DNA from 2 places in the Streptomyces sp. NPDC059455 genome. Region 2 is predicted to be linked to the other one. Evidence: riboswitches for the same ligand, from Rfam matches in the RefSeq annotation. Region 2 holds a riboswitch; the other holds the start of a gene.
The links. A riboswitch is a leader RNA that binds a small molecule or an ion and turns the genes downstream of it on or off. The one in region 2 is predicted to bind glycine.
Positions count from the first base shown of each region.

Region 1 (17,639 bases), on a different contig from region 2:
TAGCTCTCGGAGTGGTCGGCGACCTGCTTGGCTTCCTCCAGGGTGGCCCCCGCCGTCATCTCCTCATCGATGATCGTTTCTCGGGCGGCGTCGAACTCGTCGTTGACGCGTTTGAGGAAGAAGAGGACGAGAATGAAGTCGCGGTACTCGCCCGCGTCCATCGTGCCCCGCAGGAGGTCCGCCGCCGCGAACAGATGGCGTTCCAACTGGGCGAGCGTGAGCCTTGCCACGTACGAAACTCCCTCTGCTGATGTACTGCCCGGCGGCCCACCCTCGCACGGCCGTCGCGAACGGTGGAACGCCGGAGAGCAGCCTACGGCCACGAGGAACCGCTGCTCAGCGTCCCTCCAGCCGCGCGTCTCCGAGCTGGGCGGTCAGCACGGCCCGGCTGAGCAGGCCCAGTCGCCGGCTCAGCTCCTCGTGCGTCCGTAGCTGTGTGTTGATCTCGTCAAGGGCGCCCGCCAGTGCCCGCTGCCTCTCAAGGCCCGGCAACAGCACCGGCAACTGCGCCAGGTTCGCCGTCGTCAGGGTCTCCACCGCCTGCCCGGGATTGGCCCGGTTGGCCAGCCAGCGGCGCACGGGGGCGTGGCCCAGATAGTGGAGCAGATAGGAGGGGAGGAGCCGGTCGCTCGTCACGGCGACCCGCAGACAGGAGGTGGCGAACAGCCATCCCTCCTGTTCCCGGGTCACCAAAGCCTGCCGTCCGAGGCCCGTCGTCGACTGGCGTACGAGGACGATGTCGCCAGCACGGAGCCGGTAGCGGGTGGCCAGGCTCTCCGCCGTTTCCCTGCTCACCCGCCGGACGCGGCTGGTGTCCACCGTCTGATGGCCGGTGAGGTCGGGGGGTGAGATGACGGGCACTCCCTCGATGCCCGCCGACAGCTCCTCCAGGAGGCCGCCGGAGGGGCCGGGCACGATCTCGCACAGTTCGCCGAGCGGACGCTGCTCGTACCCGGACATCTCAGAGTTCCTCACGGGGCTTGGGGAGTGCCTGTCGGCAGGGGGTCGGACGCTCGGAGAGCAACCGCGGAATCGGGTCGTCCGCAGCAGCCCAGTCGTGCACATCCGCCGAGAGGTACCCGAGAACCCGATAGGCCGAGCAGCGGTCGGCGGCAAGGTCCCGGGCGCCGACCGGCTCGTGGTGGGCCACCCGATTGCGCAGCTTGCGCAGGTCGTCGAGGTCTTGGTGGAGGGGCTTCCTGGGGCCACGATACGAGGGGAAGGCGAGTCGGAGCGTGGGCCGCCACAGCCGGGTCTCGTAGTCGTTGCCGGGGCCGAGCAGGGAGACCCAGAAGCCCAGCGTGAGCTCACGCCGCACGGCCTCGGCCGTGAGCACGCGCCGGCGGTCGCGGGCGAGCTTCTTGTGGATGGCCGTGATCTTGCCCCGGGAGACATGGTGGAGGTCGATCTCGGGGTGGTCCCACCAGTCAACCCGGCCGAACCGCGCCGTGAGCTGCTTCGCCATGGCGTGTCCGAGTGTCCGCTCCAGGTGCCTCAGGAGTGCGAAGAAGGCCGAGGCGATCTCGACTTCCCAGGCGTACCAGCGCAGGGCACCGTCACACTCGGGAGAGCAGAGGCTGCCGGGCGGGGAGAAGACCTCCGCCCGCACGGCCCTGGCGACCGCGCCGAGGCTTGACTCCTGAGTACGCACTACACCCCCGCACGATTGATTCCACCGTTGACGCCAGGTATGGTCGTCGTGTAAGCCCCGGTGTGCGCCTAGGCATAGCAAGCGCCCCGGGGCATAGCTCTGTCATGGGCAGCCGTTGTGATGTCTGCCCGTCTCAAACCGACTCTCTTTCCTGGCGGTTGAGACGCTATCAGAAAATCTTGCGTAGGGGCCTACGCGATTTAGTGCGCGGGATGGTGCCGCGTGCGCACCAGGCGGGCCATGGACGAGGCCGCCGAGGCCGAATGGTTTTCCGGGGCGGGTACCGCGGGGATACAGTCCGGCCAGGGACCGGACCGGGACCAGGGGAGGGGCCGGTGTGATCGAGATCGTCACGGTGGGCGCGCTTACCGCATTCCTCGCGGCGGCGGGGAACGGCGCGGCCGGAGAAGTCGGCAAGCAAGTGCTCCTGTCGACGGGGGCGCTGGTGAGACGGACCCTGGGCCGGGAGACGCCGCTGCCGGCCACCGCGGAGGGGTGGGAGGCCCTGGCGCGCCAGATGCATCCGCGCCTGAGTGAAGACGGCCGACGATCCGGCGAGTGGGCCCTTCTGCTGCGGAGCCTGCCGGACGCGGCGGTGGCGCTGCGCCCCGTGGCGGGACTGCCGCCCGCCACACGGGACTTCACCGACCGCGAGGCCGTCCTCAAGCGGCTGAAGCGGGAGGCGACCCGCGCCGCGGACGGGCGGCCACGGGCCGCGCTGCTGCACGGTCCGCCCGGCATCGGCACCAGCGCGGTGGCCCTGCACTGGGGCGCCGCTCAGATCGCGCGGTACCCCGACGGGCAGTTCTATGTCGACCTCTCCGACGCCGCCGGAGACCATGGCCCGGAACCGGCCGCCGTCCTGCTGCGCCTGCTGCGGCAGATGGGCGTCGAGCCCGAGCGGATTCCGCCGACCGAGACGGGACGTGAACAGCTTTATCGGCGGTTGACGGCAGGCCGCAGGGCGCTGGTGGTGATCGACCACGCGTCCTCGGTCGCACAGGTCCGCAACCTCGTTCCGGCCACGCCGGAGGTGTTCTTACTGGTGGTGGCGTCGGGTCCGCCGTTCGCGCTGGAGGCGGAGCGTATCGCCGTCCCTCCGCTGAGTGAGCGGGACGCCTTGAGGATGCTGAGGAAGGTGGCCGGGCCCGAGCGAGTCGCGCGGGCCAAGCCGCGGATGCCGGTCCTGCTGGACACCTGCGCGGGCAACGCCTTCGCCCTGAAGGCGGCGGCGATGCGCCTGCTGACCGAGGAACCGCCCTTCCCGGATCCGCCCGACGAGCCCGCGGGGCACCATCCGGTGCACACCATGACGCGGGACGCGTGTCGCCGTCTCGGGCCCGAGGTGGCGCGGCTGTGCCGGCTGACCGCGCTGGGCGGCTGGCCCGCGATCGACGCCCGGCTGGCCTCGGACGCCGCCGCCGTCGCCGAGGAGGAGGCCGCCCGGATGCTCGCCGCGGCGGCCGACGCGCAGTTGGTGGAGTCGGTGGGGGACGGACGTTACCGCTTCCGGCCCGAGGTGCGCCGCCATCTGGCCGACGCCGCGGGCGCTGAGCACGGGATCCCGGAGTGCTTCGCGGCGGTGTCACGGGTGCTCGACGGCCTGCTGAACCGAGCGCTGCACGCCGCCCACGCGGCCCTGCCGCAGAGCTGGCGGACCGAGCCCGCACCCGAGCGGGGGACTCCGTACGGTGACGAGGCCGAGGGCATGGCGGCCCTGCTGGCCGAGGCCGGGAATCTGGTGCGGGCGGTCCTTGTGGCGGACGAGTACCAGCACATCGACAAGGCCCTGCGAGTGGCCCGCGCGCTGTGGCCACTTCAGCTGAAGGCCGGACACTGGGACGAGGTGCTGCCCGCCCTGCGGAGCGCGGCCCGGTGCGCCGACGAGCATCAGCCGCGTTCCCGCATGGCGGGCGCCCTGCACTTCCAACTGGGCCACTGTCTGGGCGAGACGGGACGGTGGGATGAGGCCGAACACGCGGTGCGCGCCGCCGTCGCCTGTGAGCGCGCCGCGGGCCACTTACGGGGCGAGGCGTCGTCCGTGGAGTTCCTGGGCCTGCTGTGCCTGAACCGATGGCGGTACGAAGCGGCGTACGAGCGGTTCGTCGAGGCGGAGGGCGTCTACCGGCGGATCACCCCTGGCCAGGAGGGCGCGGAGGACCTTCCGCGTGCCCTCGCCTTGATCGGGCGTCACCAGGGACGCGCCCTGCGCGGCCTGGGGCAGCTGGCGGAGTCCCGCCTTCGCCTGGAGACCGCGCGGGACTTCTTCGCGGACCGGGGAGAGGCGTACAACCAGGCCCGTACCCTCACGGACCTCGCCGAGACGCTGCACGACGCCGGTGAGGACTCCGAAGCCCTGACGAAGATCGCTGAGGCTGAGCGCCTGCTCAGGCCGGAAAAGGCGACTCCGCATCTGGGCTATCTGGCCCGTCTGCGGCTGCGCTGCGAGGCGGCCGAGCAGGCGGAGTAACGGGAGTCACCGTCACCGGGTGCACGCGGTCGGCCGCGTGCACCCGGAGCGTCGTCCCATCCGGCGCCACCGCACCGCCGCCCGCCAGCCACGCGTACAGCGCGGAGGCGTAGGCCGCCGGATCGGCATCCGCTTCCGGGCTCGCCGACAGCCGCAGCACGCCGTGATCCCGGCCACGCACGGCACAGCTGTGCGGGCCGGTCACGTACACGGCGAGCGAGCAGTGCGGATACCGGTGCAGCACCTCGGCGGTCCACTCCTCCGGGTCGCCCATGCGGGGGTCGTCCGGCTGCCCCTCACGGAAGATCACATCAGCCGGCGCCAGGCTGCTGGGGTCCCGGGTGTCCTCATGTACGGCGAGGTGCCTCTCGCCGACCGCGTCGTACGGGTGCCCCGTGGAGCGCTCGATCTCGATATCCGCTCCGCGGACGCGCGTACGGACGTCCAGGGGAGCTGTACGCGGTGGGGGCTCGTACGGCGGCAGCGGCAGCGGCTCCAACAGGGCGGGAGCCGCGGGCTCCGGCAGATCCATCAGCGTGTAGAAGAGCCTCCGCAGCAGTGCCGCCGACGCGCCTGGGGCCGAGCTGGTGAACTCCGCCGCACCGGCCACCGGGCGATGCCGCGCCAGCAGGTCCTCCAGCTGCCCGCGCAGCGGTCCGTACGGGTCGAGCCGAGGGGCTTCCCGGACGAATGTCGCGAGCGGCGCCTCCGGGTCCAGCCGGTCCTGCGTGGCGGACGCGAGCAGTACGGGGATGTCCAACGCCGCGGCGTAGTAGGACACCGCTCCGAAATCCCCCAGGACGACATCCGCCGCCAGCAGGGCCTGTCGCCATGCGTGCACGGGGTCGATCAAGGTCAGTCCGCTGCGGCGGGCCCGGTCCAGCCAGACGCGTATCTGCCCCGGTCCGTGCCCGTACCAGATGTTCGGATGCAGTACGGCCGCCAGCCGGTAGTCGTCAGCGGGCAGCTCGGAGGCGAGCCGGGGGAGCAGGCTTGGCAGGATGTCCTGGTCGCCGCCGGTTCCGAAGAAACCCTCGGGATTCCAGGTGGAGTTCAGTACGACGAGCCGCTGGCCTCGGCGCACGCCCAGGGCGCGGCGGAACCGCTCCCGGTGGGGACGCCCGGCCAGCATGCGGTCGAAGCAGGGGTCGCCGGCGAGTGCGGATACTCTTTCGGCTTCCGGGCACACCCGCCGCAACCGCTCCAGCTGCTCCGGGTGTGAGAGGACGAGGCCGTCTACGAAGGGCTTGCCGTCCGCCAGCAGCCACTCCGGCGACAGGCCGAATGTCGGTTCGTGGTTCGCGGATCGCGGATCGCGGATCGCGGATCGCGGATCGCGCAATTTCTTAGTGTATCCTACTCCATGCGACAAGATGGCCAATTTGCCTTTTATGTCCTGGAGTTGACCGCCGAAGCTCGCGGCGATCGCCAGGGTCACCGGTGTCGCCAATGCCTGCTCCCAGGGCAGCACGGGCAGGCCCAACTCCGCGAACAACTCGCCGATTCCGGCCTGAAACGCGGATGACTCGGTCGAGGTGACCAGGAGTTGTACCCGGAAGTCGTCGTGGAACAGCGGCAGCACGTCCAGCAGACGGCCGGCGGACGTGACGTTGTGCACCACCAGGAGTACCCGTCGGCTCGTCGCCCGGCTGGCCCAGCGTTCCGAGTCCTCCCCGACCGGCACCCGTATCGCCGGACCGTCAGCCGATCCCACTCGCCGTCCCCTTCGTCAGCACTCGATGACGTTCACCGCGAGCCCGCCCCGCGCCGTCTCCTTGTACTTGACCTTCATATCCGCGCCCGTCTGCTTCATCGTCTTGATGACCTTGTCGAGCGAGACATGGTGGCGGCCGTCGCCGCGCAGGGCCATCCTCGCGGCGGTGACCGCCTTGACCGAGGCCATGCCGTTGCGCTCGATGCAGGGGATCTGGACCAGGCCGCCGACGGGGTCGCAGGTGAGGCCGAGGTTGTGCTCCATGCCGATCTCGGCGGCGTTCTCCACCTGCTCCGGGGAGCCGCCGAGGACCTCGGCGAGGCCGCCGGCGGCCATCGAGCAGGCGGAGCCGACCTCGCCCTGGCAGCCGACCTCGGCGCCGGAGATCGAGGCGTTCTCCTTGAAGAGCATGCCGATGGCGCCGGCGGCGAGGAGGAAGCGGATGACGCCCTCCTCGTCGGCGCCCGGGACGAACCGGGTGTAGTAGTGCAGGACTGCGGGGATGATGCCCGCCGCGCCGTTGGTGGGGGCGGTGACCACGCGGCCGCCCGCCGCGTTCTCCTCGTTGACCGCCATGGCGTAGAGGGTGATCCACTCCATGGCACGGGCGCCCGGGTCGCCCTCGGAGCGCAGGGCGCGGGCGGCGGTGGCGGCGCGGCGGCGGACCTTGAGGCCGCCGGGCAGGATGCCCTCCTGGGACATGCCGCGGGCCACGCACGCCTCCATGACCTGCCAGATCTCCAGCAGCCCGGTCCGGATCTCCTGCTCCGTGCGCCACGCCTTCTCGTTCTCCAGCATCAGGGCCGAGATGGACAGGCCCGTCTCCTGGGAGAGCCGCAGCAGTTCGTCGCCGGTGCGGAAGGGGTGGGTGAGGACGGTGTCGTCGAGCTTGATGCGGTCCTCGCCGACCGCGTCCTCGTCCACCACGAAGCCGCCGCCGACCGAGTAATACGTCTTCTCCAGCAGCGGATGGCCCTCGGCGTCGTACGCGCACAGCGTCATGCCGTTGGCGTGGTACGGCAGCGAGCGGCGGCGGTGCAGGATCAGCTGGGCCGAGTCGTCGAAGTCGATCTCGTGGCCGGGGCCGATCTCGGCGCCGAGCAGCCGCAGCCGCTTGGTGGTGCGGATGCGGTCCACCTCGGCGTCGGCCGTGTCGACGTCGACATCGCGCGGGGAGTGGCCCTCCAGACCCAGCAGCACGGCCTTCGGGGTGCCGTGGCCATGACCGGTGGCGCCCAGGGAGCCGAAGAGTTCGGCGCGGACGGACGCGGTGTGGGCCAGCAGACCCTCGTTCTTCAGCCGGCGGACGAACATCCGCGCGGCCCGCATCGGGCCGACAGTGTGCGAACTGGACGGGCCGATGCCGATCGAGAAGAGGTCGAATACGGAAATGGCCACCGGGGGACTCCTTCGTCGGCACGCCGGGGGAAGCGTGTGCCCGCCGGGGAAGCGTGCGGGCCGTGCAGGGGGTGGTGCGGGTGGTGCGTGGGTTGGTGCGGGTGGTGGGTGGCGGGGGCGCGCCAGGGCGGACGCGCCCCCGGGTCCGGGTTGCTCCGGGTTGCTCCGGATTACTTGGACAGGTGCGAGTACAGCGGGTGCTTGTCGGCCAGGGCGGTGACCCGGGCCTTCAGCGCCTCCGCGTCGTACGACGGCTTGAGCGTCTCCGCGATCACGTCGGCGACCTCGCGGAAGTCCTCCGCGGTGAAGCCGCGCGTGGCCAGCGCCGGGGTGCCGATCCGCAGACCCGAGGTGACCATCGGGGGCCGCGGGTCGTTCGGGATCGCGTTGCGGTTGACCGTGATGCCGACCTCGTGGAGCCGGTCCTCGGCCTGCCGCCCGTCCAGCTCGGAGTCGCGCAGATCGACCAGGACCAGATGGACGTCGGTGCCGCCGGAGAGGACGGCGACGCCCACCTCCCGGACATCGTCCTGGGTCAGGCGCTCGGCGAGGATCCTGGCGCCCTCCAGCGTGCGCTCCTGGCGCTCCTTGAACGCCGGGCTCGCCGCCACCTTGAAGGACACCGCCTTCGCCGCGATGACATGCTCCAGCGGACCGCCCTGCTGGCCCGGGAAGACCGCCGAGTTGATCTTCTTGGCCAGGTCGGCGGTGGAGAGGATCACGCCACCGCGCGGACCGCCCAGGGTCTTGTGGGTGGTGGTGGTGACCACATGGGCGTGCGGTACGGGCGAGGGGTGCAGCCCGGCCGCCACCAGACCCGCGAAGTGGGCCATGTCGACCATCAGGTACGCGCCGACCTCGTCCGCGATCCGGCGGAAGGCGGCGAAGTCCAGCTGGCGCGGGTACGCCGACCAGCCCGCGATCACCAGCTTGGGGCGGTGCTCCTTGGCCAGCCGCTCGACCTCGTCCATGTCGACCAGACCGGTCTCGGCGTCCACGTGGTAGGGCACCACGTTGTAGAGCTTGCCGGAGAAGTTGATCTTCATGCCGTGGGTCAGATGGCCGCCGTGCGCCAGGTTCAGCCCCAGGATGGTGTCGCCGGGGGAGAGCAGGGCGAACATCGCGGCCGCGTTGGCCTGGGCGCCCGAGTGCGGCTGGACGTTCGCCGCCTCGGCGCCGAAGAGCTCCTTCACCCGGTCGATGGCGATCTGCTCGACCACGTCGACGTGCTCACAGCCGCCGTAGTAGCGGCGGCCGGGGTAGCCCTCGGCGTATTTGTTGGTCAGGACCGAGCCCTGGGCCTCCATGACCGCCGCCGGAGCGAAGTTCTCCGAGGCGATCATCTCCAGGGTGGACTGCTGGCGGTGGAGTTCGGCGTCGACAGCAGCGGCGACGTCCGGGTCGAGCTCGTGCAGGGAGCTGTTCAGAAGCGACATCGAGGGTCCCGATCGAATAAGGAGGGTCAGTTTTCGGCGAAGGCGGTGTACTCGTCGGCGGAGAGCAGGTCCTCCGGCGCGCTCGTCACCCTCACCTTGAACAGCCAGCCGCCCTCGAAGGGGGCGGAATTCACCAGCGCCGGATCGTTCACCACGTCCTCGTTGATCTCGGTGACCTCACCGGAGACCGGCGTGTACAGGTCGCTGACCGACTTGGTGGACTCCAGCTCACCGCAGGTGTCACCGGCGGAGACCGTGGAGCCGACGTCCGGGAGCTGGACATAGACGACATCGCCGAGCGCGTTGGCCGCGAATTCGGTGATGCCGATCGTCGACACGCCGTCCTCGCCGGCGGCCGACAGCCACTCGTGCTCCTTGCTGTACCGCAGCTGCTGGGGGTTGCTCATGGTCCGATTCTCCTGGATACGGGGGAGTGCTTGGGAAACGGGTCTTAGCTGGTGGGATGCGACGTCGAGGGAGACGACGCCCAGGTGCCGGGGGGACGCGATGGACCGGGCCCCGCTCGTGCTCGGACAAGCACAGCGCTCGTGCTCGGACAAGCACAGCGCTCGTGCTCGGACAAGCTCGGCGCCGGCGCTGGGAGAAGCTCAGCGCTCGCGCTTGTAGAAGGGGAGTGCCACGACCTCGTACGGCTCCCGGGTACCGCGGATGTCCACGAAGACCCCCTCGGTGCCGGGCCCCGCGTACTCCGGGTCCACGTACGCCATCGCGATCGGCCTGCCCAGCGTCGGGGAGGGCGCGCCGGAGGTGACCCGGCCGATCGGTGAGCCGTCCGCGGCCACCACGGGGTATCCGGCGCGCGGCACCCGGCGGCCTGAAGCGATCAGGCCGACCAGGGTGCGCGGGGTGACGGTGTCCGCCTGGCGGGACGCGGCCTCCAGGGCCTCGCGGCCGACGAAGCCGCCCGGCTTGTCGAACTTCACCACCCGGCCGAGCCCCGCGTCGAAGGGGGTGGTGTCGGTGGTCAGCTCGTTCCCGTACAGCGGCATGCCCGCCTCGAGACGCAGGGTGTCCCGGCAGGAAAGACCGCAGGGCACCAGGCCCACCGGGGCCCCCGCCTCGGTCAGCGCCTCCCAGACCCGCTCGGCGTCGTCCGGCGCCAGGAACAGCTCGAAGCCGTCCTCGCCCGTGTAGCCGGTGCGGGCGATCATGGCGGGGACGCCCGCGACGGTGCCCGGCAGCCCGGCGTAGTACTTCAGCCCGTCCAGGTCGGCGTCGGTCAGGCGCTTCAGGATCCCCGCGGACTCGGGCCCCTGGACGGCGAGCAGCGCGTAGGCGTCGCGGTCGTCCCTTACGGTCGCCTCGAAACCGCCGGCCCGCTCGGTCAGCGCGTCCAGCACCACCTGGGCGTTGGCGGCGTTGGCCACCACCAGGAACTCCTCGTCCCCGAGGCGGTAGACGATCAGGTCGTCCAGGATGCCGCCCTCGTCGTCGCAGATCATGGTGTAGCGGGCGCGGCCCACGGCGAGCGCGGACAGCCGGCCGACCAGGGCGTGGTCCAGGGCGTCCCCGGCCTGAGGACCGATGAGAGAGATCTCACCCATGTGGGAGAGGTCGAAGAGCCCGGCGCGGGTGCGCACCGCGGTGTGCTCGTCGCGCTCGCTGCCGTAGCGCAGCGGCATGTCCCAGCCGGCGAAGTCGGTCATGGTGGCGCCGAGCGCGCGGTGCCGCGCGTCCAGCGCGGTACGGCGTGGGGTGGGCGGGGCGTCGGTCACGATTCAGGCTCCAGAGGTCGGGGTCGCGCCACGGCGAGGACGGACGGCAAGGACGCGTGCGTCCTCCCCATCTGTCATCGGAACCTGAGAGGTTCGCCGTGACGCCCGTAAGGGGCCCGACTTGCACCTTGGGTGGAGCCGCGCCCGCGCGGCCCGCTTTTCAGATCTGCCTCGTCCGCGCGGTATCGGGGCCTGAGAGATTCAAGGGAGGACTTGCTCCTTCGGCGCCCTGGACACCCGGCATTGGATGCCGATGACCAAGGACTCTCCCGCGCGGATTCAAGCGGCCGGTATGGAGTTGCGCGGACATCATCGCATGTATGGCCGAGAAGGGAAGCCCCGATCCGACCGGGTTCAGGCCGCCCGGTCAGGGGCAGCCTTGCCCGACATTACCTTTTCTTGACACTCTGCGGGTACGAGCAGCGTTGACCGACCTGGGAGGACGATCACGGTGCATGGGCAGGGAACGTACGCGACAACACAGAGGCTCCTGCCGGCGCGGCGTGGGCGCACCCCCTCCGGGCCGACGGCCCGCCCCGGTCGAAGAAGCGCGGTGCACGATTTGCGCGCCGGGGCGGAGGGTGGCGGCGCGGACCCGCGTGAGCTGCGCTTTCCGGCAGGGGATGTGCTGGTCGCATCCGGGCTGCCGGGCAGCGGCAAGAGCACGCTGATCAATCGGACGGTGCCGCTTCTGGACGAGACGGGCGCGGTCGTGATCAGGGTGGACTCGCAGAACACCCGCGAGGTGTGGGAGCGCCGGCTGCCCGGCTGGCTGCCGTACGCGCTCTACCGCCCGCTGGTCCGGTACGCCCACTACGCCGGGCTGCGCCGGGCGCTGCGCTCGGGCGCGAGCGTCGTGGTGCACGACTGCGGCGCGCTGCCGTGGGTCCGCCGCTGGCTGGCCCGGGACGTGCGGCGCCGGGGCCGCAGCCTCCATATGGTGCTGCTGGACGTGGGCGCCACGGAGGCGCTGGAGGGCCAGGCCGCCCGCGGCCGCGGGGTCTCCGCCTACGCCTTCGGGCGGCATCTGCGCGCGATGCGGCGGCTGATCACCGGGATGGAGGAGGGGCGGCCGCCGCGGGGGTGCGCGTCGGCGGTGCTGCTGGACCGGCCGACCGCGAGCGCGCTGCGCTGCATCTCCTTCGAGTGATCACGCCTCTCCTTCGAGTGGCCGGCGAGTGGCCGGCGAGTGGCCGAAAATCGACCATCGGCATCACACAGCGTGACGAGGGCGGGTCCGGGTGAGGTGGGGAAGTGCTGTGGAGATCGCCGCCGCCCCCTCCGGCCCCGGGCCGCCCAGCGGTTAGGGTGCTTCGGGCAGGTCGGACGAGATGGCGGTTGGACGAAGATGAGCTTCCCGGAGCAGTACGGAGTGGCCCCGGCGCACGGAGGATTCCCGGACGGCGGGTATGCCGCGCATCCGGCGTTTCCCGGCAATGAGCTCGAAGAGGTGATGGTCGCCTCCGTCGACGTCCCGGGCGCCGGAGCGCGCATCGTCGAGACGCTCTCCCGCAGCCACCTCTGGATTCCGCTGCCCAACGGCGGGGGTCCGGGCAGCCCGAGCCTCGATCTGCCCACGATGGAGATCGACGGCGGCGCGTATGTCCCGGTGTTCAGCTCCGAGCAGCAGTTCCTGCTGCTCGTCGGCTCCCATATGTCCTTCACCGTCGCCCCGGCCGTGGAGTTCGCCCGTGGGCTGCCGCCCCAGCTCGGCATCGCGGTGAACCCCGGTGGCGCGGTGGTCGTACCGCTGCCTCCGCCCGCCGTCCGGGAGTTGTGCCGCGCCGGGCGTACCGAGCTCGACGGCTCGGCCAACGGCGGCCGGGTGCGGCTCTTCGAACCGGACTGGCAGGACGAGCCGGTGGACTTCCTGGCCGCCGCCGGGATCGAGTTCGCCAAGGGCACCGGGGTGCGGACCGCCCGGCGCGCCCTGGCCAGCGTCGAGGGCGACGAACCGGCGCTCTTCGTCGGTGTGCAGCTCGACGAGCCCGGCCCCGAGGGGCAGGCGCGCGCGGTGGAGGCGCTGGGCCGCGCCCTCGGCTCGGTGCCGGTGCCGTGGAAGGTTCAACTGGTGCTGCTGGACGTGGCGCAGGGCGATCCGGTGGCCGACTGGATGCTGGGACGGGTGCGGCCGTTCTACGACCGTGACCTCTGACTCACCCCTGGGTCCGCTGCCGGGGCCCGTAAGCTGGTTTGATGACCTGGAGGGGTGCGAGCACGCTCCCCGGTGAGGTGTGGGCAAGGCTGAGAGAAGGGGCGGACCCAGGTGAGCGCGGGCGCGGATTGGGGGGCGGCGGCCGGCCAGGTTGAGCGAGCGTTGCAGCAGGTCGCTCCCGGCCGGTACGACGCCTACGAGGCGCTGCTGCACGCCATCGGCGAGGGCCAGGTCTGGATGCTGCTGTGGCACGGCGCGCCCGGCTCGCCCGACGCCCAGTACGGGAACATGGACGTGGACGGCCTCGGTTACGCCCCGTGTGTGACCTCCGCGCAGGAACTGGCCGCAAGTGGCTGGAACCGCGCGCATGAGGTGGTCGACGGACGCCTCATCGCCGACTCGCTCTACCGCGACCGCTACGGCCTCTGGCTCAACCCCCACGCCCGCGGTGGCGGAGTGGGCATCCCATGGCCGGATCTGCGCCGGATCGCGGGCGGTCTGGACCGGCTGCCCGCCGGGCCGCTGCGACTGTCCGAGCCCGCCATCGACATCCCCCAGTTCTACGCCCTGTTGGGGCAGAACGCGCATCGCACCGCCGCGGTGCGGTCGCTGCGGCGCGTCTGGGTGCAGCCCGCGCTGGGCGCCCCGTACCTGGCGATCGGCCTGGATCTGTACGACACCGGCGCGGCGTCGGTGCAGTCGGTGCGGGTGATGATGGAGCAGTCGATCACCGCCGTGCCGGACGGGCTGCCGGTCTCCACGGTCGCGCTCTCGGACGAGTACGACCCCGTCGCCATGTGGATGCGGGCCAACGCCCGCCCCTTCTTCGACCGTGACGCCTATGGCGCGACGTCCGCCGCGCCGCCGTCGTACGGCTACGGCTATCCGCCGCCGCGCCCCGCGTACTGAGCCGCCGCGCCCCGCGTACCGAGCTGTCGCGTCCCACGTACTGAGCCGCCGCGTTCCGCCGCGTACTGAGCCGCGCACCGATTGACGGGATTGCCCACCCGGCCTTCCGCCCCTATCGGGCCGAACATCACATTACGGGCGAGAGGTTACTGCTGCGTTCTCGTGTCGCGACCGTCCGTATAGCGGAGCGGTACTCCTCACATCACGGTTAGGCATCCATTGCCCGGGAGTACTGGCGGGTGATCACAAACGCGTTGAAGACTCCCGCTCCAAGGGGTGCGGTTCCTGCGTACGACCCCTTCCAGAAAGGTTCCGTACCAGAACGCGACTTTCACCCAGGTTGTGAACAAAGCCGCCACAGCGGCGAGTCGTGGGCCGGTCACCACCGGTCGAGAGGGGTCTCCACCACGATGACGGCACCATTGCACGGCACGAGCACGGACAGCGATCCGGTCGCGACTGCCGATGTAGCGGCGGATGTGGTCAAAGCGTCCGTCGAAGGCAGATCGCTGCGGCAGATCGCCTGGTCACGCCTGAAGCGGGACAAGCTCGCACTGGCGGGTGGCATCGTTGTCGTCTTCCTCGTGCTGGTGGCGATCTTCGCTCCGCTCATCGTGAGTCTGCTCGGGCATCCGCCCAATGAGTTCCACCAGGAGGAGATCGACCCGCTGTTCGGCACCCCGAAGGGGTCCCTGGGCGGTATCAGCCCGGACTTCCTCTTCGGCGTGGAGCCGTCCAACGGCCGCGACGTCTTCAGCCGGGTCATCTACGGCGCCCGGATCTCGCTGCTGGTGGCCTTCCTCGCGGCGGTGGTCGCGGTGGTCCTCGGCACCATCTTCGGCATCATCGCCGGGTACTTCGGCGGCTGGGTGGACTCGCTGATCAGCCGGGTGATGGACATGCTGCTGGCCTTCCCGCAGCTGCTCTTCATCATCTCCCTGGTCTCGGTGCTCCCCAACGATCTGCTGGGACTGACCGGCAGCGGGGTGCGCATCGCGATCCTGGTCTCGGTCATCGGCTTCTTCGGCTGGCCGTACGTCGGCCGCATCGTGCGCGGCCAGACGCTGTCGCTGCGCGAGAAGGAGTACATCGAGGCCGCGCGGAGCCTGGGCGCCGGCCGGCGCTACATCCTCTTCCGCGAGCTGCTGCCCAACCTGGTGGCACCGATCACCGTCTACACGACGCTGATGATCCCCACCAACATCCTCACCGAGGCCGCGCTCAGCTTCCTCGGCGCGGGCGTGAAGCCGCCCACCGCCTCCTGGGGGCAGATGCTCTCCAAGGCGGTCGGCACCTATGAGGACGACCCGATGTTCATGATCATCCCGGGTCTGGCGATCTTCGTCACGGTATTGGCCTTCAACCTCTTCGGCGACGGCGTCCGCGACGCACTGGATCCGAAGGGCACCCGATGACGGCGCGGCACACGGCCGCCCGGTCGTACTCGAACGCAATCAACGGCCCCTGCCACATCCGGCAGACGGCTCCCCAAGGTATTCCGCGGCGCCATGCTCAGGACCGCTCTAACCCGGAGGTTGCAGCAACTATGAAACGTTCGTCGAGAAGCAGGCGGATCGCCGGAGCGGCGGCTGTCGTCGGCGCTCTCCTGGCCACCGCCGCTTGCGGTGGGGGCGGTTCCGACGACGAGGGCTCGGGTGCCGGGTTCAACGCCGCGGTGAAGGGTGTCGCAGCCAAGTCCGCCAAGAAGGGCGGCACCCTCAAGTTCATCAACAAGCAGGAGTTCGACTCCCTCGACCCGCAGCGTCAGTACTACGGGTTCGCCTGGGACTTCTCCCGCTTCTACGCGCGCCAACTGATCTCCTACACGCCGAAGCCGGGCAACGCCGCGAACGAGCTGACCCCGGACCTCGCCACCTCCACCGGCAAGATCTCAGACGGCGGTAAGACCTACACCTACACCCTGCGCGACGGGATCACCTGGGAGGACGGCTCCCCGATCACGTCCAAGGACATCAAGTACGGCATCGAGCGCATCTGGGCCAAGGACGTCGTCTCCGGCGGCCCCGGCTATCTGCGCCAGGTCCTGGACCCCAAGGGCGAGTACAAGGGCCCGTACAAGGACAAGTCCAAGGACAAGCTGGGCCTGAAGGCGATCCAGACGCCGGACGACAAGACCATCGTCTTCAACCTCGCCAAGCCCAACGGTGACTTCGAGCAGATGCTCGCGATGCCGACCGGCTCCCCGGTGAAGGCGGACAAGGACACCGGCGCCAAGTACACCAACCGGCCGTTCTCCTCCGGTCCGTACAAGGTCCAGTCGTACGCCCCGGGCAAGAGCCTGTCGCTGGTCCGCAACCCCAACTGGAAGAAGGCGTCCGACCCGATCCGCCCGGCCCTGCCGGACAAGGTCTCGGTCACCTTCAACTCCAACCTCGAGGCGATCGACCGGCTGCTGATCAAGGGCGACTACGACGTCTTCCTCAGCGCCACCGGAATGACCCCCTCGGGCCGCAACGACGCCCTCAAGCACAACAAGGGCAACGTCGACAACATCACCACCAGCTTCGTCCGGTACGTCGACTTCACCACCAAGGTCAAGCCGCTCGACAACATCCACTGCCGCAAGGCGGTCATCTACGGCACCGACTACAAGTCGCTCCAGACCACCCGCGGTGGCCCGCAGGCCGGTGGTGACATCGCCACCAACATGCTCCCCAAGAGCGTGAAGGGCGCGGACGACTACGACCCGTACGGCATCGTCAAGCGCGGTGGCAAGGCGGACCTGGCCAAGGCCAAGGACGAGCTCAAGCAGTGCGGCAAGCCGGGTGGCTTCTCCACCAGCATCGTGGCCCGCAACGACCAGCCCGCCGAGGTCGACGCCGCCGAGGCGCTCCAGGCGTCGCTGAAGAAGGTCGGCATCAGCCTCAACGTGGAGCCGATCCAGGGCAGCACCTCCGCCAGCATCACCGGTTCGCCGGCGGTGATGAAGAAGCGCGGCTACGGCCTGTCCATGACCGGCTGGGGCCCCGACTTCCCGACCGGCCAGGGCTTCTCCCAGCCGCTGGTCGACGGCCGCTTCATCGAGCAGACCGGTAACTACAACGTCTCCGAGACCAACAACGCGGAGATCAACAAGTACTTCGACGACGCGCTCAAGGAGACCGACCCCAGCAAGGCCGGCGCGATCTACCAGAAGATGAACCACAAGGTCAGCGACCTGGCCGTGCAGATGCCGTTCATCTACGAGAAGAACATCACCTGGCGCAGCTCGCGGCTGACGAACGCCTTCTCGTCGGCGGCCTACAACGGCCGCTACGACTACTCCCAGCTGGGCGTCGTCAAGTGACGGCCGGTCACCCGATCCGCCGCACACGTTAACCATCGCCGCACCCGATAGGCCCGAAGGGCAGGTGATGGCCGCGGGCGGTGGCCCGTGATACCCCTCGACCGGGGTATCACGGGCCACCCCCGGGCCGCGCACAGTGCTTGCTTATCTCATCCGGCGCTTGTTCGCCGTCGTCGTGATGCTGTTGGTCGTCACCCTTACGACCTTCGCCATCTTCTTCGTGATCCCGAAGTGGGCCGGTGCCGATCCCGCGCTGCTGTTCGTCGGCAAGCAGGCCGACCCCGCGGCCATCGAGGGCATCCGGCAGAAGCTCAGTCTCGGTGATCCGGTCCTGGTGCAGTTCTGGCACTTCGTCCAGGGCCTGTTCGCCGGCCGGGACTACGCCAACGGCACGGACGTCACCCACTGCCCGGCGCCCTGCTTCGGCTACTCCTTCCGTACCGAGCAGGCGGTGTGGCCGCAGCTCACCGACGCCATGCCGGTCACCCTCTCGCTCGCCGCGGGCGCCTGTCTGCTGTGGCTGGTGGGCGGCATCACCACCGGTGTCGTCTCCGCGCTGCGCCGGGGCACCCTGTGGGACCGCTCGGCGATGACGGTCGCGCTGGCCGGTGTCTCGCTGCCGATCTACTTCACCGGTCTGCTCTCGCTGGCGATCTTCAGTTACTCGCTGAAGTGGGTCAACGTGGACTACAAGGGGTTCGGCGACGATCCGGCGATGTGGTTCGAGAGCCTGATCCTCCCGTGGATCACGCTCGCCTTCCTCTACGCGGCGATGTACGCCCGGCTCACCCGGGCCACCATGCTGGAGATCATGGGCGAGGACTACATCCGCACCGCCCGCGCCAAGGGTCTGCGGGAGCGGG
Region 1 is NZ_JBHYVB010000011.1:30,870-48,508, reverse strand. It holds gene ACFXB5_RS05820 (N-6 DNA methylase) at 1-230, opposite strand, end outside; gene ACFXB5_RS05815 (hypothetical protein) at 337-960, opposite strand; gene ACFXB5_RS05810 (hypothetical protein) at 962-1,651, opposite strand; gene ACFXB5_RS05805 (ATP-binding protein) at 1,989-4,121, shown strand; gene ACFXB5_RS05800 (hypothetical protein) at 4,039-5,835, opposite strand; gene ACFXB5_RS05795 (L-serine ammonia-lyase) at 5,851-7,233, opposite strand; gene glyA (serine hydroxymethyltransferase) at 7,404-8,669, opposite strand; gene gcvH (glycine cleavage system protein GcvH) at 8,696-9,076, opposite strand; gene gcvT (glycine cleavage system aminomethyltransferase GcvT) at 9,278-10,405, opposite strand; glycine riboswitch at 10,576-10,687, opposite strand; gene ACFXB5_RS05775 (AAA family ATPase) at 10,857-11,555, shown strand; gene ACFXB5_RS05770 (enhanced serine sensitivity protein SseB) at 11,754-12,560, shown strand; gene ACFXB5_RS05765 (enhanced serine sensitivity protein SseB C-terminal domain-containing protein) at 12,672-13,469, shown strand; gene ACFXB5_RS05760 (ABC transporter permease) at 13,880-14,884, shown strand; gene ACFXB5_RS05755 (ABC transporter substrate-binding protein) at 15,016-16,776, shown strand; gene ACFXB5_RS05750 (ABC transporter permease) at 16,937-17,639, shown strand, end outside.
Region 1: it holds a riboswitch for glycine, as region 2 does, so the genes downstream of both, gcvT (glycine cleavage system aminomethyltransferase GcvT) here and gcvP (aminomethyl-transferring glycine dehydrogenase) in region 2, are expected to answer to the same signal.

Region 2 (13,429 bases):
AGCTCGACGACCTGGCCCAGATGACGCTGATGAGCGACGGCGCGACCGTCTACGAGTGCACCTCGCCCGATGAGGTCGTGGACCTCCTCCAGGGCGGCCAGGGCGTCTTCGGGATCGCCGTGGGCGTCGTCTGGCGGGATGTGGAGAGCGCGCTGTCCCAGCTGCACGGCGAGCGGGTGGACACCGGCGAGACGCTGGTCCGGCCCAACCCGACCGACGAGCTCGCGGCGCGCCGCAACCGGGCGGGTTAGCACCAGCCCTTCCGACGGGCGCCCCGGAGGTGAACCGAGTGGCGCCCCCGGGCCCGCCCCTGGCCGTCGATGCCGCCCCATTGTCAGTGGTGTGCGGCAGCATCGGGGGTGTGAGGGGTGCGCCGACGATTCTCCATCTGGACATGGACGCCTTCTACGCCTCGGCGGAGCAGGCGGCCAAGCCAAGCCTGCGCGGAAAGCCGGTGATCGTGGGGGGCCTGGGGCCGCGTGGTGTGGTGGCCACGGCCTCGTACGAGGCCCGGGTGTTCGGGGTGCACTCCGCCATGGCGATGGCCCAGGCCCGCCGCCTGTGTCCGAACGCGGCGTTCCTCATCCCCCGCTTCGCGCTCTACCGCAAGGTGAGCGACGTGGTCATGGCCCTGCTGCACACGCTGTCGCCGCTGGTGGAGCCGCTGAGCCTGGACGAGGCGTTCGTCGATCTGGAGGCGGGTGGCACCGAGCCCAGCGTGGCGGCGGCGCGCGCCGTGGCGGAGCGGCTGCGGGCCGACATCAAGGCGGTCACCGGGCTGACCGGGTCGGTGGGGCTCGCCGGATCCAAGATGCTCGCCAAGATCGGTTCGGAGCAGGCCAAGCCGGATGGTCTGGTGGTCATCGAGCCCGGGACGGAGCGCGATCTGCTCGGCCCGATGTCGGTGCGGACGCTCCCGGGCGTCGGTCCCGCCACGGCGGAGACGCTGCGCCGGGCCGGGATCCACACCGTGGCCGAGACCCGGGAGGCGGGCGAGGCCGAGCTGGTGCGGCTGCTGGGGCGGGCCCACGGCGCGTCGCTGTTCCTGATGGCCGAGGGACGGGACGAGCGGCCCGTCGTCGCCGAGCGGGACGCCAAGTCCATCTCGGTCGAGGACACCTTCGACGTCGACCTCACCGACCGCACCCGGGTGCAGCTGGAGATCGCGCGGCTCGCCGACCGCTGTGTGCGGCGGCTGCGCGAGGCGGGCCGCTCGGGGCGGACGGTCGTGATCAAGGTGCGGCGGTACGACTTCTCCACGCTCACCCGTTCGGAGACCCTGCGCGGGCCGACCGACGACCCGGCGGTGGTGCGCGAGGCCGCGGCGCGGCTGATCGACGGGGTGGACACCACGGCGGGTGTCCGGCTGCTGGGGGTCGGCGTCAGCGGTCTGGCGGACTACACGCAGGAGGACCTCTTCGCGCAGGCAGCCGCCCAGGCCGCGCAAGCCGCGCAAGCCGCACAAGTGGCTCAGACCGCGCAGGCCGCTCACGAGGCCGTGGGGGACGCCGTGCGCCCGCCGGGCCCCGAGAGGCCGGAGCTCGTGGGAGAGGGCGCGGGAGAGGCCTCTGAGGACGCTGAGAAGCCGCGACGCTGGCTCCCGGGCTCCGATGTACGGCACGCCGAGTATGGGGCGGGCTGGGTGCAGGGGAGCGGAGTGGGCCGGGTGACCGTGCGCTTCGAGGAGCCGTGGTCGCCACCGGGCCGGGTGCGGACGTTCCCCGTGGACGACCCGGCGCTACAGCCTGCCGACCCGCTGCCGCTGCTGCGCCCGGACGCGGATGCCGGCGCGGAAGAGGGCGAGGTCCCGCCCCGGCAGGTCCCGGAGTCCGGTGGTGGGTCCGAGCACGGGCCCGAGCCCGGCCGGGGTCGGGGTCAGCCCGTGACGTCCAGGCCGTAGTGGTGGTAGAGCTGAAGCTCCTGCTCGGGGGAGAGGTGGCGGCCTACCCCGAAGTCCGGGGCGTCCTTGATCAGTGACCGGTCGTACGGCACCCGCAGGGTGTCGCCGACGACCTCGCTCGGTTCGAGCGGTACGAAGACGTCCCGGCTGAACAGCCCGGTGCGTACCGCCGCCCATTCGGGCTCGCCGGTCGCGTCGTCGAGATAGACCTCGTCCACGGTGCCGATCTTGGCGCCCTCGCGGTCGAATGCCTTGCGGCCGATCAGGGTCCGCGGGTCGATATCGGTCTGCACGCTCTCTCCCACAGGTGGCAAACAGATGACAAGCAAGTGGCAAGTGCCCATTGCTACCTACAAAAAGCCACATCGCCGCACTCGGCCACTCGAACGCCCGCGACCGTCCCCCGCGGCGGACGCGACCGTCCCCCGTGGCAGAACCGCTGGTACGCTGACTGTGGCTGCAGACCCCGTGCGGGAGAGTCCTCCGCCGACGCTGTCGGAGGCGCCGAAGGAGCAAACCCTCCCCGGAATCTCTCAGGCACACGTACCGTGCGGGTGAGGTCACTCTGGAAAGCAGGGCGGGCCACGGGCGAGCAGAGTTCCGGAACCCTTCCTCACCGACGGTGAAAACCGGTCAGGCGGTATGTGGACCGGTGAAGCTCTCAGGTTGAGATGACAGAGGGGGAGGCCGTCCGGGCACCCGAGCCGCGGTGCCCCTCGTAGGTCGTCACAGACCAGGAGGCCCCCGCAGATGACCGCCAATCGCATCGCACTCTCCGACTTGGAATCCAGTACTCCGTTCGAGCGGCGTCATATCGGCCCGGACGGCGAGGCACAGGCCAAGATGCTCGCCCAGGTCGGCTTCGGCTCGCTGGACGAGCTCACCGAGGCAGCCGTACCGGACGTCATCAAGAGCACCGGGGCGCTGGACGCCCTGCCGTCGGCCCGCAGCGAGCCGGAGGTCCTCGCCGAGCTGCGCGCGCTCGCCGACCGCAACCAGGCGCTGCCGTCGATGATCGGCCTCGGCTACTACGGCACCCACACCCCGCCGGTGATCCTGCGCAATGTGCTGGAGAACCCCGCCTGGTACACCGCGTACACGCCCTACCAGCCGGAGATCTCCCAGGGTCGGCTCGAGGCGCTGCTGAACTTCCAGACCGTCGTCGCCGATCTGACCGGGCTGCCCACGGCCGGTTCCTCGCTGCTGGACGAGGCCACCGCGGCCGCCGAGGCGATGGCGCTGTCGCGGCGCGTCGGCAAGGTCAAGGAGGGCGTCTTCCTGATCGACGCCGACTGTCTGCCGCAGACCATCGCGGTCATACGGACCCGCGCCGAGCCGACCGGTGTCGAGGTCCTCGTCGCCGACCTGGCCGAGGGCATCCCGGACGAGATCGCCGAGCGCGGGGTCTTCGGCGTGCTGCTGCAGTACCCGGGCGCCTCCGGCGCGGTGCGCGATCCGCGCCCGGTCATCGAGCGCGCCCATGAACTGGGCGCCGTCGTCACCGTCGCCGCCGATCTGCTCGCGCTCACCCTGCTCACCTCGCCCGGTGAGCTGGGCGCGGACATCGCGGTGGGCAGCAGCCAGCGGTTCGGCGTCCCGATGGGCTTCGGCGGACCGCACGCCGGTTTCATGGCGGTGCGCGACGCCTACGCCCGCAACCTCCCCGGCCGTCTGGTCGGGGTCTCGGTGGACGCCGACGGCGACAAGGCGTACCGGCTGGCGCTGCAGACCCGTGAGCAGCACATCCGCCGGGAGAAGGCCACCAGCAACATCTGCACCGCGCAGGTGCTGCTGGCCGTGATGGCCGGGATGTACGCCGTCTACCACGGCCCGGACGGGCTCGCGGCGGTCGCCCGCCGCACCCACCGCTACGCCTCCGTGCTCGCCGAGGGGCTGCGGGCCGGTGGCGTCGAGGTGGTGCACGGCGCGTTCTTCGACACCCTCACCGCGCGGGTGCCGGGCCGGGCCGCCGAGGTCGTCGCCGCGGCCCGCGAGGCGGGGGTCAACCTCCGGCTGACCGACGCCGACCACGTCGGCATGGCCTGCGACGAGACCACCGGCCGCGCGCAGCTCGCCGCCGTATGGTCCGCCTTCGGGGTGGACGGCGGCAACGGCGACGCCTCCGGGATCCCCGGGATCGACGAGCTGGACGCCTCGGCGCCGGACGCGCTGCCCGCGGCCCTGCTGCGCCAGGACGGCTATCTGGCCCACCCGGTCTTCCACCAGCACCGCTCCGAGACCGCGATGCTGCGCTATCTGCGGCGCCTGGCCGACCGGGACTACGCCCTGGACCGGGGCATGATCCCGCTGGGCTCCTGCACCATGAAGCTCAACGCGACCACCGAGATGGAGCCGGTCACCTGGCCCGAGTTCGGCGCGCTGCACCCCTTCGCACCGGCCGAGCAGGCCCAGGGCTATCTGACCCTGATCCGTGAGCTGGAGGAGCGGCTGGCCGAGGTCACCGGCTATGACAAGGTCTCGCTGCAGCCGAACGCGGGGTCCCAGGGCGAGCTCGCCGGGCTGCTGGCGGTGCGCGCCTACCACCGGGCCAACGGGGACACCCAGCGCACCGTCTGCCTGATCCCGTCCTCGGCGCACGGCACCAACGCCGCCAGCGCCGTGATGGCCGGTATGAAGGTCGTCGTGGTCAAGACCGGCCAGGACGGCGAGGTGGACACCGACGACCTGCGCGCCAAGATCGAGCAGTACGGCGACCAGCTGGCCGTCCTGATGGTCACCTACCCCTCCACCCACGGGGTGTTCGAGGAGCACATCACGGAGATCTGCGCGACCGTGCACGACGCGGGCGGCCAGGTCTACGTGGACGGCGCCAACCTCAACGCGCTGGTCGGACTCGCCGAGCCCGGCCGGTTCGGCGGCGATGTCTCGCATCTGAACCTGCACAAGACCTTCTGCATCCCGCACGGCGGCGGCGGCCCCGGCGTCGGCCCGATCGCGGTGCGCGAGCATCTGGCGCCCTACCTCCCCAACCATCCGCTGCAGCCCGCCGCCGGACCGGCCACCGGCGTCGGCCCGGTCTCGGCCGCGCCGTGGGGCTCCGCGGGGATCCTGCCGATCTCGTGGGCGTACATCCGGCTGATGGGTGCCGAGGGGCTGCGCCGCGCGACCCAGGTCGCGGTGCTCGGCGCCAACTACGTCGCCAAGCGCCTCGAGCCGCACTACCCGGTGCTCTACACCGGCCCCGGCGGCCTGGTGGCCCATGAGTGCATCGTGGATCTGCGTCCGCTGACCAAGGCCACCGGCGTGACCGTGGACGATGTGGCCAAGCGCCTGATCGACTACGGCTTCCACGCGCCGACGATGTCGTTCCCGGTGGCCGGGACGCTGATGATCGAGCCGACCGAGAGCGAGGATCTGGCGGAGCTGGACCGGTTCTGCCAGGCGATGATCGCCATCCGGGCCGAGATCGAGAAGGTCGGCTCCGGCGAGTGGGCCAAGGAGGACAATCCGCTGCGGAACGCCCCGCATACGGCGGCGTCGCTGACCGCGGAGTGGGACCACCCGTACTCCCGGGAGGAAGCGGTCTTCCCGGCCGGGGTCTCGGCGGCCGACAAGTACTGGCCGCCGGTGCGGCGGATCGACGGGGCCTACGGGGACCGTAACCTCGTCTGCTCCTGCCCGCCGCTGGAGTCCTACGAGGGCTGAGGGGTCTCAGCCCGGCGATGCGTCAGTGGGGCCGGTTCGGCGGATGCGCCGGGCCGGCCCCTGATAGTTACGTGTCGTCGACGGCGGAGGTCAGGCCGCGGTGACGACGTGCTCGGAACCCAGCGGTCGGCATGGTGCGATCACACGCCCGTCCGGCAGCAGCTCACCGGTGTCCTCGAAGAGCAGGACGCCGTTGCACAGCAGGCTCCATCCCTGCTCCGGGTGGTGCGCCACGAGATGGGCGGCCTCCCGGTCGGCGGAGTCGGCTGACGGGCAGGGTGGTTGATGCTGGCACATGACAGGGTTCTTTCGCTGCGGAGTGGTGAAGGTCCTGCGGCTCGCTGCGGCGTTCATGGCCGCCCCCCGTGGTTGAGTCGGTCGATTGCTCCAGTGTTGCCCTGCGGCCTGGAATCCGCAGGGATTTCGCGGTACCGGTCTCGCTAGATAATGACGCATCACCCGTCCGGACGGTTCATCGCGGCCGGACTGTTACGAGGATGCTGCGGAGCGCCCCGTGATCCGGCGGTCACGGGGCGCTCCCAAACTGATGAAGGACCAGGTCAGGCAGGTGAGCCAAGCAAGGGGGCCCGCGTCAGCCGGTGGGTGAGGACGGGCAGCAGATCGGTTGCGCGGTGCGCCCGGTGGGCCGCGATACCGGGCGGGGCCGGGGCGAGCGGCACCAGCAGGTCCCCGGCGCCGAGGCCGCCTTCGGCGCCGTCCGCGGTCAGGTCGCCGTGCAGCCACAGCGTGACCATGTAGAGCTCGGGGATGGACAGCAGCCGAGGCTGGTACGCCGAGGGCAGCGACTCGGCCTCGCTCAGGGCGAGTTCGGCCGAGCTGACGTAGGGGCCCTCGGAGAAGTGCGAGAAGGCCCAGCCGTCGGCGGTGAGCATCGCCTCGGCGGCGGCCACCGTACGGTCGCCGTCGCGGATCAGGAATCGCCAGCCGGTGAGCCGGGTGCGCGGCGGGCCGTCGGCGGCGGTGATGTCGTCCAGGACATGGACGGGGAGCGGGAGTTCGGGTTCGAAGGGGCCGGTGAGCGTGGAGAGCACGGGGGTGCGGGCCTCGCGGACGGCGGTGGGGGAGTCAAGGGCCGTGAGGACGCTGCGCAGGGCGGGCGCGGGGGCCTGGGGCACATGCAGCGGCATGGTGGGTCGCCTCTCGCTTTGAAGACACGGTGAAGCGATAGCGGGCCGGGTTTGGGCGGCGCTGTCGGTGGAACACGGGTCAGAGGGGAGCCGGAACAGACCGTTCGGGCGTTATCTCTCTGCCTCGTTAGCCGAGTTTATACGACAAGTGTTCCCGTTGTGTTTCGTCTAGCCGCTGCCGATATCGCCGACAAGAGGATATCCAGACCCCGGGAACGCGGGGATTTTCCCCGATTCAGTGCCAGATGAACGGATATGACCTGGCATTTTGAGGCCCGCGCGGTAGGCTGGAACTCGCTGGTCCTTTTCCCCGGCGCAATGCGCAGTTCCACAGAGCCTACCGGCTGGGTGGGGATCGCGGGGCGTTATCGATCACATTGGTGGGCATCATCGAGCGTGGTGTGCACATGCCCGGCGCCGATGATCCACTCAGAGGAGGGACGCTTCGATGGGGGAGAAGCTCATAGCCGGTGAGTTCGACCCGTCCGGCCGGCGACGGCAGCGCGTCCGGTTGCGGCAGTGCCTCGACGGGCTGGGCCGGCTCCTGGCCGACAAGCGATTCGACCGTCCGAAGAATCTGATGGGGCTGGAGATCGAGCTGAATCTCGCCGGGGCCGACGGGCTGCCGAGGATGATGAACGCGGAGGTTCTGGAGCGCATCGGGAGTCATGATTTCCAGACCGAACTCGGGCAGTGCAATCTTGAAGTAAACATCGTGCCCCACCGTTTGCACGGACGCGTTCTCGATCAGCTCTCCGAAGAGCTCCGAACCGGTTTGTCATATGCCGACCGCAAGGCGCGGGAAGTGTCTTCCGAGATCGTGATGATCGGAATTCTGCCAACCGTCGCCGCGGACGATCTGGGATCCACGAACCTCTCCTATGACGACCGTTACAAACTTCTCAATGAGCAGATGCTGGCCGCCCGTGGTGAGGATTTCCTCATCGACATCGAGGGCCGGGAGCGATTCACCTACGCCAGCTCCTCCATCGCCCCCGAGGCGGCCTGCACCTCCGTCCAGCTCCATCTGCAGGTCACCCCGGGCCGCTTCGCGGACGCGTGGAACGCGGCGCAGGCGGTGGCCGCCGTGCAGATCGCGGTGGGCGCCAACTCCCCCTTCGTCTTCGGCCACGAGGTGTGGCGCGAATCCCGGCCGCCGCTGTTCCTCCAGGCCACCGATGTGCGCCCGCCGGAGATCGCTGCCCAGGGGGCGCGCCCGCGCACCTGGTTCGGCGAGCGCTGGATCGACTCCGCCTACGAGCTGTTCGAGGAGAATCTGCGCTACTTCCCGCCGCTGCTCTCCACCGGCGAGGACGAGGACCCGCTGCGGGCGCTGGACGAGGGCGGGGTGCCCGAGCTCCAGGAACTGGCGCTGCACAACGGCACGATCTACCGCTGGAACCGGCCCGTCTACGACGTCGTGGACGGTGTGCCGCATCTGCGCGTGGAGAACCGCGTGCTCCCGGCCGGGCCCACCGTCACCGATGTCATCGCCAACGCCGCCTTCTACTACGGGCTGGTCAGGGCGCTCGCCGAGGAGTCCCGCCCGGTGTGGTCCCGGCTGCCGTTCGCGGCCGCCGCGGCCAACTTCGAGGCGGCCTGCCGGCATGGCATCGACGCGGTCCTGCAGTGGCCCAAATCCGGCCGTTCGGCGTCCCTGACCCGCACCTCCGCCGTACGGCTGGTCCGCGAGGAGCTGCTGCCGCTCGCCGCGTCCGGCCTCGACTCCTGGGGTGTGGAGCCCGCCGACCGCGACCGCTATCTCGGCGTGATCGAGGAGCGCTGCAAGCTGGGGGTCAACGGCGCGTCCTGGCAGGCGGCCACCTACCATCGGGCGCTGGGCGGCGGACTGGACCGGGAAGCCGCCCTCGCGGCGATGACCCGCCGCTACTGCGCCCTGATGCGGACCGACGCACCGGTGCACACCTGGCCCACCGATCTCTCCGGGTGACGCCCCCACCGTGGACCATGACCCCGTATTGTCCGGTGAACGGGGCGGGTGCACCGATGAGGCGGAGAGACGGAAGTGGGGACAGGAGTGCGGTCACAGGCGCGGGGCGTGGAGTTGCCCGTGGTCGAGGACGGGCTCTCGCGGCGGATGCTGCGCAATGAGACGCTGCTCGTGCTGGCGCTGTCCCTGGGCGCGAGCGGGCTGTCCGCGCTGATCAGCTTTATCGGCTCGGTGACCAAACCGGGCGGGCTGAAGGACCAGGCGGCCAATCTCAACTCCTCCGCGGCGCCGGGGCGGCCCTGGCTGGATCTCGCCTGGCAGCTGTTCGGCATCACCACCGCGCTGGTGCCGGTCGCGCTCGTGGCCCATCTGCTGCTGCGCGAGGGCGCCGGGCTGCGGGTGATCGGCTTTGACCGCGACCGGCCCCGGTTCGACCTGGCGTGGGGCGCCGCGATCGCGGCCGCGATCGGTGGCACCGGGCTGCTGCTGTACCTCGGGGCGCGGGCCGTCGGGGGCAATCTGACGGTGGTGCCCGAGTCGCTGCCCGACGTCTGGTGGAAGATCCCCGTACTGATCGCCTCCGCCGTGCAGAACGCGGTGCTGGAGGAGGTGGTCGTGGTCGGCTATCTGCTGCGCAGGCTCGGGCAGTTGGGCTGGACCCCGATGGCCGCCCTGCTGGCCAGCTCGGTGCTGCGCGGCTCGTACCACCTCTACCAGGGGATCGGCGGCTTCTTCGGCAATATGGCGATGGGCGTGGTCTTCGTGCTGCTCTACCGCCGCTGGGGGCGGGTCGGGCCGCTGGTCGCCGCCCACGCGCTGATCGACATCGTGGCCTTCGTGGGATACGCCGCGCTGGCGGGCCGGGTGGACTGGCTGCCCACGGCCTGACCCGCCGTCCGGCGTTGTGCGACGGGCCTCAGGCCAGCAGCTCGCCGTCGATGACGGTGACGGCGCCGCCCGTCAGCAGCGTACGGTCGCCGCGCAGCGAGGTGCGGACCAGGCCGGTGCGCGCGGACGCCTGGAGCCCCGTCAGCTCGTCACGGCCGAACCGGGCCGACCAGTAGGGCGCGAGCGCGGTGTGCGCGCTGCCGGTGACCGGGTCCTCGTCGATGCCGACGCGCGGGGCGAACATCCGCGAGACGAAGTCATAGCCGCGCCCGGGGTCCTCGGCGGCCGCCGTCGCGATGACGCCCCGGTGGCTGATCCGCTTGAGCGCGGCGAGGTCGGGGGCCAGGGCGCGCACGGTCTTCTCGTCGGCCACCTCGATCAGGAGGTCGTCGATGAACGGGCCGGCGTGCTGGGCGGACACGATCCGGGCGCCGAGCGCCGCGCCGACCTCGGCCGTCTTCTCGGGCGCTCGCAGCTCGGTGAGTGAGGCCGTGGGGAAGTCCAGTGTGATCGAGCCGCCGTCGTCGGCCGTCGCCGACAGCACCCCGCTGAGGGTGGCGAAGCGGACCGTGCCGGTCGCGGCCCCCGTGACCTTCAGGACATGGGTGGTGGCGAGCGTGGCATGGCCGCACATGGGTGCCTCGGTGACCGGGGTGAACCAGCGCAGCGCCCAGTCGGCCTCCGCGGCCCGGGGGAGGGGGTGGGCGAAGGCGGTCTCGGCGAGGTTGACCTCGGCGGCGACCTGCTGGAGCCAGTGGTCGTCCGGGAAGGCGTCGGTGTCGAGGAGGACGACCCCGGCCGGGTTCCCGGCGAAGGGGCGGTCGGTGAACGCGTCGACGATTCGTATCCGCATAAGCCGACCGTAGGCGGCGGGCGGCGGGTGGGCCATGGCCAATCGCCCGGATGTGGCTCCCTCCAAGGCGGGGCAGGGCGAGTGGTGAGGGAGCCGCAGTGCGGGAATCGGCTCTCAGGGTGCCCGGGGGTCTCGGCGTGGCGGGAGAAGGGGGTTGGCATCCGATCGGTTCCGATATATCGTTGAAGTGTCGTGATGGATCGGCGATAGAAAGGAGCGTCACGATGCGTTCTCATGGACATGGACACGGACGTGAGCACTGCGGACCCGGCCACCGTGGCTGGAGCGAAGGTGAGGGGCGTGAGGGGCGGCGCGCGGCGTTCGGCCCGTTCGGCCCCGGATTCGATGGTCCGCCCTTCGGCGGCCCCCCGTTCGGCGGCCGTGGCCGCGGCGGACCGGGTGGCCGGGGGATGCGCGGCCGGGCGCGGCGCGGCGATGTGCGCGCCTCGATCCTGGCCCTGCTGAAGGACCGCCCGATGCACGGCTACGAGATGATTCAGGAGATCACCGAGCGCAGTGGGGGAGCCTGGCGGCCCAGCCCCGGCTCGGTGTACCCCACCCTTCAGCTGCTCGAGGACGAGGGGCTGATCGGCAGCGAGAGCGAGGGCGGCAAGAAGCTGTTCGCGCTCACCGACGCCGGCCGCGCCGAGGCCGAGGCGGTGCCCGCCGCCCCGTGGGAGGAGGCCGGACGCGGTATCGACTGGGAGGCCATGCAGGAGGTCCGCCAGGCGGGCTTCGGGCTGATGGAGGCGTTCGCCCAGGTCTGGCGGACCGGCAGCGCGGAGCAGCGGCAGAAGGCCGTCTCCGTCATCAATGAGTCGCGCAAGCGGCTGTATCTCATCCTCGCCGAGCAGGAGGCGGCGAACGGCGACGCCGAGCGCGGCGGCGAGAGCTGAGCCCCGTCGCAGGGGGTGCGGCCGCGCGGGGGCGGCGGAGCGGGACGAGGGAGGCGGGGGAGTTCAGACGACCAGTGCGCTCAGCTTGCGCAGCGATTCATTGAGCGCGGTGGACGCCGAGTCCTTGAGCTTCCCCGCCATCAAGGAGACCGCCGCCCCCGTGAACTCCCCGTCGACGCGCACCGTCGTGGCATCGCCGTCCGGTGTCAGCGAGTAGCGCATGGTGAGGTTCACGCCCATCGGGCCCTTGCCCCGGGTGGTCAGCAGCCGGGCCGGTTCGCACTCCTCGACGGTCCAGGTCACCTCCGCCGGAAAGCCCATCAGCTTCATGTTCTCCTGATAGGTGGCCCCCACCTCCAGTGTGGCCGGGCCGCCCTGCGGGAAGCTGGTGTGGGTGGCGTTCCAGTCGCCGTACGTGGAGAAGTCCGTCAGCCGGGCCCAGACCTTCTCGGCCGGTGCCTCGATGCGTGTCTGCGCGCTGACCTCGGCCATGGGGGAGTCCCTTCGGCGCGTTGCTGCGGGGTGTGGTGCGACGGTGCCGGGCAACGTAGCCCTGGGCCGCGGAACATTCAATACTGACGGGTCATCAGTTCCCGTCCGTCAGGGTCGGTCTCGGCCCCTCTCCTCCCCGAGGAGGAGAACCGGTCATCCACGCACAACCACGGCGGGATGCGCACATGCTTCCCGGCGAGGATGCTCCGGCCTGAAGGGACTGATGGGGTGAGAGTGTGCGAAGTCCTACCCTTTCCGCCGGCCCGGACGACACCGGATGCGAGGACCGGGTGAGCGACGTGGTGGCCGACGTGATCGCGGGGGCCCGCCGGCGCGCCATACGCGACGGTGCCAGGTGATCCGGCTGCTGGGGTATCTGGTGCAGCGCGCCATCGGGTACGGGCTCCGGTGGAGCGGCAGCGTCGAGGACTCGGGGGCGGTGCCGTCGGCGGGGAGCGGATTGGCCGGATGGTCGCCCGCCGCGGCGGCGGCCCTCGATACGGCGGTCCGCCGCGCCGCTTCCCGTGGCGCGTCCCGCGCCGACGGCCTCGATCTGCTCGCCGCGTTCGTCCGTGACCGGGAGTGTCGTGCCATGGAAGTGCTGCGGCGCGCGGGTGTCGCCGTCGCGCCACTGGTCAGCGCGTTGGAGGGGGAAATCTGACAGTAGTCACAGGGGTGACGGTGCTGTCGCGAGCTGACATGATGGCCCGGTGCGCGTATCCGGAGATCACTCACAGCAGAGGAATGCCGGCCTGGGGCTCGCCCTGCTGTCGGCGTTCACGTTCGGCGGATCGGGTGTCGCCGCCAAACCGCTGATCGAGGCGGGGCTCGCGCCGCTCGAGGTCACCTGGCTGCGGGTGACGGGCGCGGCCTTGGTCCTGCTGCCCCTGGCCTGGCGCCATCGCGGGCTGCTGACCCGCCGCCCAGGACTGCTGGTGGGCTTCGGCCTGCTGGCCGTCGCGGGGGTGCAGGCGTGTTTTTTCGCGGCGCTCTCCCGGATTCCCGTCGGCGTGGCGCTGCTCATCGAATACCTCGCGCCCGCGCTGGTGCTGGGGTGGGTGCGGTTCGTCCAGCGGCGGCCGGTGAGCCGGGCCGCGGCGGTCGGGGTCGTGCTGGCCGTCGGCGGACTCACCTGTGTGGTGGAGGCCTGGTCCGGGCTGAGCTTCAACCCCCTCGGAGTGCTGCTCGCCCTCGGCGCGGCGTTCTGCCAGGTGGGCTACTTCGTCCTCTCCGACCACGGCAGCGACGGCCAGGACCCGGCGGATCCGCTCGGTGTCATCGCCCATGGAGCGCTGATCGGGGCCGTGGTGCTGACCGTGGTCAGCCGCCCCTGGGGCATCGACTGGACGGTCCTCGCCGGGCGCGCCGACCTGGCGGGCTCCCGTGTCCCCGCGGCGGCGCTGCTCGCCTGGATCGTGCTGGTGGCGACGGTGCTCGCGTATCTCACCGGGGTGGTGTCGGTGCGTCGGCTCTCGCCGCAGGTGGCCGGGGTGGTGGCCTGTCTGGAGGCGGTGATCGCGACCGTTCTGGCATGGGTGCTGCTGGATGAGCACCTGGGCGTGGCGCAGGTCGTCGGCGGTGCGGTGGTGCTGACCGGCGCCCTGATCGCCCAGACCTCCACCCCGAAGGCCGCGG
Region 2 is NZ_JBHYVB010000220.1:200-13,628, reverse strand. It holds gene ACFXB5_RS45090 (MerR family transcriptional regulator) at 1-251, shown strand, start outside; gene ACFXB5_RS45085 (DNA polymerase IV) at 362-1,900, shown strand; gene ACFXB5_RS45080 (PRC-barrel domain-containing protein) at 1,876-2,193, opposite strand; glycine riboswitch at 2,362-2,459, shown strand; gene gcvP (aminomethyl-transferring glycine dehydrogenase) at 2,651-5,566, shown strand; gene ACFXB5_RS45070 (DUF5999 family protein) at 5,657-5,863, opposite strand; gene ACFXB5_RS45065 (hypothetical protein) at 6,127-6,714, opposite strand; gene ACFXB5_RS45060 (glutamate--cysteine ligase) at 7,163-8,665, shown strand; gene ACFXB5_RS45055 (CPBP family intramembrane glutamic endopeptidase) at 8,813-9,553, shown strand; gene ACFXB5_RS45050 (PhzF family phenazine biosynthesis protein) at 9,582-10,406, opposite strand; gene ACFXB5_RS45045 (PadR family transcriptional regulator) at 10,631-11,302, shown strand; gene ACFXB5_RS45040 (SRPBCC family protein) at 11,366-11,794, opposite strand; partial or broken gene ACFXB5_RS45035 (peptidase) at 12,031-12,455, shown strand; gene ACFXB5_RS45030 (DMT family transporter) at 12,505-13,429, shown strand, end outside.